3 regions of the Sodalis sp. RH22 genome follow, and region 2 is predicted to be linked to each of the others. Evidence: predicted binding sites of a transcription regulator. Region 2 holds the regulator's gene; each other region holds the start of a gene.
What was found. The regulator LexA, encoded in region 2, represses DNA repair genes until DNA is damaged. The targets are predictions, from matches to a motif close to TNCTGTATGTACATACAGNA.

Region 1 (3,281 bases), 460 kb from region 2:
GCAAATGGGCCATTCCCATCCTCTACCGGCTGATCGTTATCGACGCCCCGGTGCGTTTTGGCGAACTGCAGCGCGGGGTCTACCCCATCACGCAAAAGGAGCTGACGCGTCAGCTGCGCGCGTTTGAAACCAAGGGCCTGGTGCGGCGTACCGCGTTCGCCGAAATCCCGCCCCGGGTTGAATATCAGGTCACCGCCCTGGGTAAGACGCTGAAGGCGCCGCTACAGTCCCTGGCCGCGTGGGTCGACGCGCACCAGGAGGATTTACAGGCCGGCGCCGGCCTAGAGCGCCGCGCGGGGCAGATCGCTTAGCCGGGAGGTATAGGCCGGCGACAACATGTCGCGTTTCATTTGCCAGTCCCGGCGGATGCCCTGGCCGGCAAACCAGATTTGCCCCCGGCCCGAGCGGTTGACCTTATCCAGGGTCGCCATCAGCGCCTCGGCGTTAACGTGCGGCTTATACCGGTCGAACAGGCCGAGCTGCGCCACGCCCCGGTCATAAAAATCGCCCAGCACGACGCCGGCCTTCAGATAACGCCGATCGTCCAGCCACAGGCTATCCAGGCAGGCCGTCGCCTGGGCGATGATATCCCGGGAATCGTTAGTCGGGACGGGAATGCGGCCGGTGGCCTGGTTGGCGTAATAGATTTCGCCGGCCGCGTGCGGACTGGTGCGCACAAAGACCGCGACCTGCCGGCAAAACTGGTTTTCCCCGCGCAGTTTTTCCGCCGCGCGCGCGGCATAACTGCATACCGCCTCTCGCATATCCTGGTAACGGGTGATACGGGAACTGAAGCTGCGGCTGCAGATAATCTGCTGCTTCACCGCCGGCATTTCCTCCACCTCCAGGCAGGGTTCGCCGCGCAGCTCACGCACCGTGCGCTCCAGCACCACGCTGAAATTATTACGGATAAACGCCGGATGGGAATCCGCCAGTTGCAGCGCCGTGCCGATCCCCATCGCCCGCAGCGTTTTGCCCAGCCGGCGTCCTATGCCCCACACCTCCTCCACCGGCATCAGCGCCATCAGCTTACGCTGGCGCAGCGGCGAGGACAGATCCACCACGCCGCCGGTTTTGCTCCACTGCTTGGCGGCGTGGTTGGCAAGCTTTGCCAGCGTTTTACTGGGCGCAATACCCACCCCCGAATGCAGATGCGTGCACTGCAACAGGGTTTGCTGTACCTCGCGGCCAAACTGTTCCAGCGCCCTGCAATGGCCGACGCCGGTGAGATTGAGAAAGGCCTCGTCGATACTGTAGATCTCAACCGCCGGCGCCATGTCCTCCAGCAGGGTCATCACCCGATGCGACATATCGGCATACAGGGCATAGTTGCTGGAAAACACCGCCACGCCATGTTGTTCAAGCAGCCGGCGAATCTTGAAATAGGGCGCGGCCATAGCAACGCCAAGGCGTTTGGCGGCGGCGGAACGGGCGATAACGCAGCCGTCGTTGTTGCTCAGCACCACCACCGGGCGCCCGCGCAATTCCGGCCGGAATACGGTTTCACACGAAGCGTAGAACGAATTGATATCCACCAGCGCGTACATGGCTACAGCGCCGCATAGATGATAAACGTCACCACGCCGAAGATTTCCACCTGGCTGTCTTCGGTAATGGGAATGGGCGCGAAGGCGGGATTCATCGGCATCAGCCGCGCGCGGGGATGAAGCTGCAGGCGTTTCACGGTAAAGCCGCCGTCGACGGAGGCGATAACAATATTGCCGTGGTCGGGTTTAAGGGCGCTGTCCACCACCAGGATATCCCCTTCACGGATATTGCCCTCAATCATCGATTCACCCGTGGCGCGGACAAAATAGGTGCTGGCCGGATGGCGCACGCAGATGGCGTTGATATCCAGGCGATGTTCAACATAATCCTGCGCCGGGCTGGGGAACCCCGCAGCGACTTTATCGCCAAAAAACGGCAGCGGAACGCCGATGCCCAACGCCGCGGGATAAATCTTCATAACGGCCACTCCATATACTGTATTTACATACAGTATAGATGCGACCGGGGGAACATGTGAAGCTGGAAAAACCACGGCGGCGACAAACGGCTGATAATCATTGGATTTAAGATCACGCGTGGCTGGCGCCCATGCGCCGGCCTGGCGCCGCATATTTGTATGATAAAACGAGACGTAACTCATACTTTTGGTTCTTAAAAACCCTTTTTGTTATGCGACTTTGTTCAGGAACAAGTTTTTCCGCCTGTTTTTCGCGCATTATGCTCCCATGAATTGTAACCCCAGTAACTATCAGGCTTTATAGGATTGCGGGCTGCAACGCTTTGTGTGTGCAATGTGACGGGTGAGAGATGAAGAACAAGACATTAACCCTGCTTGGCGAAGCCGCCATCAGCCGGCGCAGCCTGGTGAAAGGCGGCGTGGCGACCGGGGGATTGCTGTTGGCCAGCAGCGCGCTGCAGCTCCCTTTCCTGTTCGCCCGGGCGGCCGTTACCCCGGCAACGACCGCGGGAACGGCCGATAAGGTGGTCTGGAGCATGTGTTCGGTTAATTGCGGCAGCCGCTGCGCGCTCAGGCTGCATGTGCGCGACGACGAGGTGTATTGGGTGGAAACCGATAACACCGGCCAGGATGAATACGGCGATCATCAGGTGCGCGCCTGCCTGCGCGGCCGCTCCATGCGCCGGCGGATGAACCATCCGGAACGGCTGAAATATCCGATGAAGCGCGTGGGCGAACGCGGCGAAGGCAAATTCCAGCGCATCAGCTGGGATGAAGCGCTGGACGCCATCGCTGATAATCTCAAGCGTATCGTCAAGGATTACGGCAACGAAGCGGTGTATATCAATTATTCCTCCGGCGCCACCGGCGCCAATTTCGCCCGCTCGTCACCGTCGGGCTCGCTTATCACCCGCCTGATGAACTGCTACGGCGGCTACCTCAATCAGTACGGTACCTATAGCACCGCCCAGATCAATGCCGCCATGCCCTACACCTACGGCAGCAACGAGGGCAACAGCACCTCGGATATCGTTAATACCAAACTGGTGGTGATGTTCGGCAACAACCCGGCGGAAACCCGCATGAGCGGCGCCGGCATTACCTACCATCTTGAGCAGGCGCGCGAGCGCTCCAACGCGCGCATGATCGTTATCGATCCGCGCTATACCGATACCGCCGCCGGGCGCGAGGATGAATGGATCCCCATTCGCCCCGGCACCGACGCGGCGCTGGTGTCGGCGATCGCCTGGGTATTGATCAGTGAAAATCTGGTGGATCAGGCGTTTCTGGATACCTACTGCGTCGGTTACGACGA
Region 2 (3,281 bases):
GGATACCGGCACCATCTGGACATCAAGCTGCGGATTATTGCGATGTAAATCCAGATAATCGTGAAACAGCTTCACGGATTCCAGTTTTTCGGAAAAATAGCGAAAAATACGGGGGCCATCGTGGATAAAGACGTAGCGCGGCAAGACGACGCCGTCGATCTCCAGTGGTATCAGCGGATCGGACAACCCAAGTTGCAGACATTGCGCGCGCAGGGTGAGCAGGTCCGTCTTGGAGTTATAGGGCAAAACATACATCATTGGCCGCAGCGGGTCCAAGCCGGCTTCTTGCCGGGGATTGGCGGGAATGGCTTTACTCCGCACCAGTAGCCTGAGCGGTAAATTCAACAACGTATAATAAATAGTACGCCAGCCTGACATATCTTCGTGAAGCCTCTTGTTAGCATTGCGCCACAAGAATACCAGAAACCGCGCGACAGATCTGTGGTGATGCGAACGAGAAGAAACGGTAATATAGGCACAATTTTTCTTTAGCGCGCAAAATTATGGCAAACCAAACCAACGGACTTCGGCGCATCTTTAACGCCATGGGCTATTCCATAAAAGGATATCGCGCCGCCTGGCGGCATGAAGCCGCTTTTCGCCAGGAAGTGGTGGTTGCCGTGGTGGCGATTGCCCTTGCCTGTTACCTGGAGCCAGAACCCGTGGCGCGGATTTTATTGATCGGTTCGGTATGGCTGGTGCTGATCGTTGAGATCGTGAATAGTGCTATTGAAGCGGTGGTGGATCGCATCGGGCCGGAGCTGCATCCACTTTCTGGCCGGGCGAAGGACCTGGGCTCGGCGGCGGTGACCCTGGCCATTGTTTTGGCGCTGTTCGTGTGGATAACGCTGTTATGGCGGTATATTCCTTAAAATGGCCGGCGCGGCCGGTCGTCGGCAGGGTTTTATCACATTTTGCAACGCTTGTGGTTTTCAATTGCTGCGGACCTGTATATACTCACAGAAAGACTGTATAAACAAACAGGGGACGGAATGAAAGCATTAACCGCCAGACAACAAGAGGTATTTGACCTCATCCGCGATCATCTTGCGCAAACCGGCATGCCGCCGACCCGGGCGGAAATCGCGCATCGTCTGGGATTTAAATCCCCTAACGCCGCCGAAGAGCACCTTAAGGCGCTGGCGCGCAAGGGCGCCATTGAAATCGTTTCCGGCGCCTCGCGCGGCATCCGGTTATTGATAGAAGAAGAAACCGGCCTGCCGCTGATCGGCCGCGTGGCCGCCGGAGAACCCCTGCTGGCCGAACAGCATATCGAAAGCCATTACCAGATCGATCCCGATCTGTTTAAGCCCCACGCGGATTTCCTGCTGCGTGTCAGCGGCATGTCCATGAAGGATATCGGCATCATGGACGGCGATCTGCTGGCGGTGCATAAAACCCAGGATGCCCATAATGGTCAGGTCGTGGTGGCGCGAATCAATGACGAGGTCACGGTAAAACGCCTGAAAAGACACGGTAACATCGTTGAGTTGCTACCGGAAAACAGCGAGTTTTCGCCCATTATTGTCGATTTGCGCGAGCAGGAAATGTCCATCGAAGGTTTAGCGGTCGGCGTTATCCGCAACGGCAACTGGATTTAACTCACGGTGCTCCATGGCATCCTGAATATCCCTTATCCCGCGTCAGCGAGAATTTTATGGCGGATAACCGGCGACGCGGAATGCGGGTTCGCCGCCATAAAAGTGCCGCGGCGCGTCCGCTGCCGCTAGCGGTATTTATATTTAGTTACAATTAGCGGTGTACGGGCTGATACCTTCTACCTACTGTTTTATTTCACCTTATAGCCCATACGGCGTTTATAACCCTGCCAATATGGTCTAATCATCTGCTGAATAAACCTTATGCCAAATCCCCTGCTATACTTTAGACATAGGGTTAACTTATGACATGCAGGTTTTGGGACGCAATACGTGTCCTCGCTATGCGCTAACAAAACCTGGAGTGGCAGATGTTGACTGAGAAACCGATAACCAAGGAGAACTCCGATGAACAAAGATGAAGCCAGCGGTAATTGGAAACAGTTCAAAGGTAAAATGAAAGAACAATGGGGTAAGCTTACTGACGATGATCTGACGGTAGTTGAAGGTAAACGCGATCAGTTAATCGGTAAGATCCAGGAACGTTACGGTTACGGCAAAGAAGCCGCGGAAACGGAAGTAAAGGACTGGGAAACACGTAACAAATATCGTTGGTAATGATTTTTGGAAATCATGACTAATGCATATTCACTGTGCGGTTATGGCTTCCTTAAGTGTTCCTACCCAAAGGTACAAGGACGTACCACCTATTTTATATGATCCTATCAGCATTCCCCTGTTTTGCCGCCTCTCCAATGTATTAACCAAACGCGTTATCTCACTTCAGCCATAATAAACGTCATTTGCTCCCGGGTTCTTGTAAAAGCCAAAATGGGACGCTAGCGTTTCTTTATCGCTACGCTATGATCGTGTCCGCAGTCCTGGGGATTGTCACAAGCTTGCACTTCGGCGCATAAGGTACAAAATCCGTGTGCCTCGACGACATTATGGCGCATGGCGAAACCCGTGGCTTGCGCCATTTTTTGCAAAATATCTTCAATGCCTTCGGTTGATTGTTCAGTCACCTGGCCGCAGCGATCGCAGATAAAGAAGGCGGAGGTGTGACTGGGCTGCTCAAAATGGTGGCAAAGAACAAAGCTGTTAGTGGATTCCACTCTATGGATAAAACCTTGTTCCAGAAGGAAATCCAGCGCGCGGTAAATTGTCGGCGGCTTTGCCTGCGGTTCCGTCGCCCGCAGCAGATCAAGCAGGTCGTAAGCACTGATCGCGCCATCCTGCTGTGTCATCAGGCGCAACACTTCAAGTCGCTGTGGCGTCAGGCGCACGTTGCGTTGCTCACATAATTGTTCAGCCTGGCTGAGCAATTGAGACTGATCGGTGGTATTCATAGCGTTTCCCCCACTGCTGATTTCCGCCCTCTATCTTATCATGAAGGCGGAAAAACGCCGAATATTGGCGTGTTTTAACCCATATTGTCACCGGCAAAAGGGTGAGGGGACGGGGATCGGGGGCAGGTTTCTTTAGCTGTGGCGTTCGAACGGAGCCGCTGGTTTTCAGCAAACGGGATAACGGATATTGATACTATCTGTGACGCTGTTGGCAATAGCAATTAAATGGTATATCACCTGTTTATTACTGGCCTTGGTTTTCCGCTTAATATTTATTTTGTGAGAAGAAAGCGTTTTTTCTTTAATGTGCAATTGGGTACAGATATACATGGTG
Region 3 (3,281 bases), 1.2 Mb from region 2:
GGATATTTTTTTGCAGTATTGCCGCTCGCCCCTCAGTTTTTCCGCTGCGCGCTCAGCATATGCGCAGATAGCCTCCCTTACCTGTTGATAGGTGGTTGCCCGGTCACCGAATGATCGCGAACTGACTATCTCTTGCTTAGTGGGTGCGAACTCCTCCAACTGCATGCATGATTCGCCATTGAGTTCCCGGACGGTGCGCTCCAGCACAACGCTGAAATGCTTTCGGATAAATGGCGGGTGGCTGTCTGCCAACTGGAGAGCGTTATAAATCCCCATAGCATTAAGCTTCTTCGATATGCGCCGGCCAATGCCCCAAACGTCCTCTACAGGCACCAGGGCCATTAATTTTCGTTGCCTGACCGATGATGAAAGGTCTACCACTCCGCCTGTCTGTGTCCACTGTTTGGCAGCATGGTTGGCGAGTTTCGCCAGAGTTTTGGTCGGGGCAATGCCCACGCCCACGGTGAGCTTAGTGCGCTGCTTTACCCGTTCCCTGACATCGCGGCCAAACTGCTCCAGGCTCATGCAGTTGCTGACCCCCGACAAATTCATGAAAGCCTCATCAATGGAGTAAATCTCCACTGACGGGGCCATCTCTTCGAGTGTCGTCATAACCCGGTTGGACATATCAGCATACAGAGCATAGTTACTGGAAAACACATGCACGTGGTGTTTCCTGACGATGTCTTTAATCTCGAAAAAAGGGTTCCCGGTTTTGAAGCCGAGCTTCTTTGCTTCAGCCGAGCGCGCAATCACGCAGCCGTCATTGTTACTCAGGACGATGACGGGCTTACCTTTCAGATCTGGACGAAATACCGTTTCGCAGGATGCATAAAATGAGTTCACATCCGCCAGGGCAAACATGGTCAGGGTGCCGAGTGAATGATAAACGTCACTACGCCGAATATCTCGACGTTGTCCTCTAAACGGATTGGGATGGCCTGATAAGCCGTATTCATGGGTAATAGGCGTGGCGTCGGGGTGAGTTGCAGTTGCTTGACGGTAAACTCGCCGTCTACTGCCGCGATAACAATTTGCCCATGCTGTGCCGTGAGGGCGCTGTCCACGATGAGCATGTCGCCCTCGTTGATAAATCCCTCGATCATCGAATCGCCGGTCACCCGGACGAAATAGGTGGCGGCTGGATGGCTCACACATAACTGATTTAAATCTATACGGTTTTCAATGTAATCTTGGGCTGGGCTGGGAAAGCCAGCGGGCACCCGCTCCAAAAAAAGTGGGAGGGGAATTACTTCGGCAAGTTCAACGGCCCGATAAAAAATCATGTTCGCATACTCAAATGGATCATTACTGTTGTTTTGTACAGTATAAGCATGATGCCAGCAGATTGTGAAGGGCGAGTGAGGCGGTAAATCGTAGGGTGTTGAGCGGTGGGGAGATTTAGATTTGCGGGTGTGTTACTTATTTTTTTGAAACACTTCTTTACATTGATTAGCTCAAACCGCAATATGTAATTAATTTTACATTATCATTAAGATTCTTTACGGCATTTTGAGGTTTTCTTATGATTGATGCTTTAGCAACGGATACAAAAAAGCATAGAAAAGATATTGATGGACTGAGGGCAATAGCCATTTTGGTTGTTGTTTTTTTTCATGCTGGGATGTCTATATTCCCAGGTGGATTCATCGGGGTAGATGTATTTTTCGTGATTTCAGGATTTTTAATTGGAGGAATTATTTATAGTGAAGTAATGACAAATAGTTTTTCTTTTTATAACTTCTATATGAGGCGCATAAGAAGAATTGCCCCTGCCCTTATATTTATGCTAATAATTTGTTCCGCCATAGCATATTTTTACTTGTCGCCATTAGAACTAAAGGATTTTTCTTATTTTTCTATATCCACCCTACTTAGCGTGCCAAATATAGCGTTATGGCATAGATTGGATTACTTTTCGCCTAACGCCGATTTGAACCCATTATTAATGACATGGTCATTAGGAGTTGAAGAGCAGTTCTATATATTCTTGCCCATAATATTCACTTTTTTAGCAAGACGTAAAATTAACATATTAATAATTGTTTCCGCCATTACTGCAATATCATTATCAGCAAGTGTTATTATCACAAACATGTACCCATCATTTGCTTTTTTCCTTTTACCTACCCGCGCATGGGAAATGGGAGTAGGGGTAATTCTTGCTATTATATTGAAGAATAAATTAATAGATGAAGATAATTTGCGGTTCAAGAATTTATTCTTTACGACAGGGATGATTTTGCTTGGTCTGTCTGTCTTCTTTTTCGATAATAAAACTGTGTTTCCTGGATCACTTGCAATCATTCCTGTGGTTGGAACGTTTTTAATAATATTAGGAAACGGTTCATTAAGCAATATAATCCTTGGAAACAAGCTACTTACGAATATAGGCTTAGTTTCATATTCATGGTATTTGTGGCACTGGCCAATACTGTCTTTTTTTAGGATTAGTATTGAAAATGATCTATCAGTACCGGCAGCTTTGGTGATATGCGCAGTTACTTTCGCCATCTCATGCCTATCATATAAATATATTGAAAGCCCTTTCAGGTCAAACAAAAAGAAGTCTGCAAGGAAAACAGTTTTAATGTATTTAGTGAGTTGCGTTATACTATTGGTTCCTCTAATTCTAGTTTTTAATCAAAACGGAATTCCTAGTCGAGTAAATGATAATATTACTGCTTCTGAAAGCCTTAAATTAAAAAGCATGAAAGATACGTGCTTAGCTGGCTATGGGGTATCATCATTTTCTAGAGACTCTAAATGCATACCCATGGATGATTCATCTGAAGGGCTGGCCTTAATAGGTGATAGCCACGCAGCAGCATTAAGAGCCGGCATAGATATTTATGCTAAACAGAATAAATTGAAAGTATATCAGATAACAAAATCGTCCTGCCCTTTCTTAATTGGTGTGCGCAGAAATGCCACTGCTTATCCCAATCATGGATACGAGTGCTCCAAGTTTAATGAAGAAACATTAAATTTCATCATAGGCAATAAAAACATAAAAAAGGTATTCGTAGGTGGATACTGGTCTGCTGGTTTCGAAAATGAAAGCATATCCTCAGGTTATGTATCAGAGAAAAATAATAATTTAAAAGGAATTGAGGCCCTTGAATTAGGAATGTCTTCATCACTTGATAGATTGAGGGCTGCCGGAAAGGAAGTTTATATAATAAAAGATGCACCATTTATAAGTTTCAATGTTTTAGATTCATTAATAAATCATGAGATTTTGTTAAGAAGAAAAGTTCATGCAATGATAGAAAATGAAA

Region 1: the regulator LexA is predicted to act here: its motif matches at 1,982-2,001, upstream of umuD (translesion error-prone DNA polymerase V autoproteolytic subunit).
Region 3: the regulator LexA is predicted to act here: its motif matches at 1,310-1,329, upstream of umuD (translesion error-prone DNA polymerase V autoproteolytic subunit).

What each region holds. Positions count from the first base shown of each region.
Region 1 is NZ_CP178731.1:3,133,889-3,137,169, forward strand. It holds gene ACL2XN_RS14360 (winged helix-turn-helix transcriptional regulator) at 1-311, shown strand, start outside; gene umuC (translesion error-prone DNA polymerase V subunit UmuC) at 282-1,547, opposite strand; gene umuD (translesion error-prone DNA polymerase V autoproteolytic subunit) at 1,550-1,966, opposite strand; gene ACL2XN_RS14375 (DmsA/YnfE/YnfF family dimethyl sulfoxide reductase) at 2,317-3,281, shown strand, end outside.
Region 2 is NZ_CP178731.1:3,593,764-3,597,044, reverse strand. It holds gene plsB (glycerol-3-phosphate 1-O-acyltransferase PlsB) at 1-378, opposite strand, end outside; gene ACL2XN_RS16345 (diacylglycerol kinase) at 504-872, shown strand; gene lexA (transcriptional repressor LexA) at 993-1,601, shown strand; gene ACL2XN_RS16335 (CsbD family protein) at 2,007-2,216, shown strand; gene zur (zinc uptake transcriptional repressor Zur) at 2,438-2,947, opposite strand; gene rcsA (transcriptional regulator RcsA) at 3,113-3,281, opposite strand, start outside.
Region 3 is NZ_CP178731.1:2,389,387-2,392,667, forward strand. It holds gene umuC (translesion error-prone DNA polymerase V subunit UmuC) at 1-864, opposite strand, end outside; gene umuD (translesion error-prone DNA polymerase V autoproteolytic subunit) at 867-1,286, opposite strand; gene ACL2XN_RS10880 (acyltransferase family protein) at 1,526-3,281, shown strand, end outside.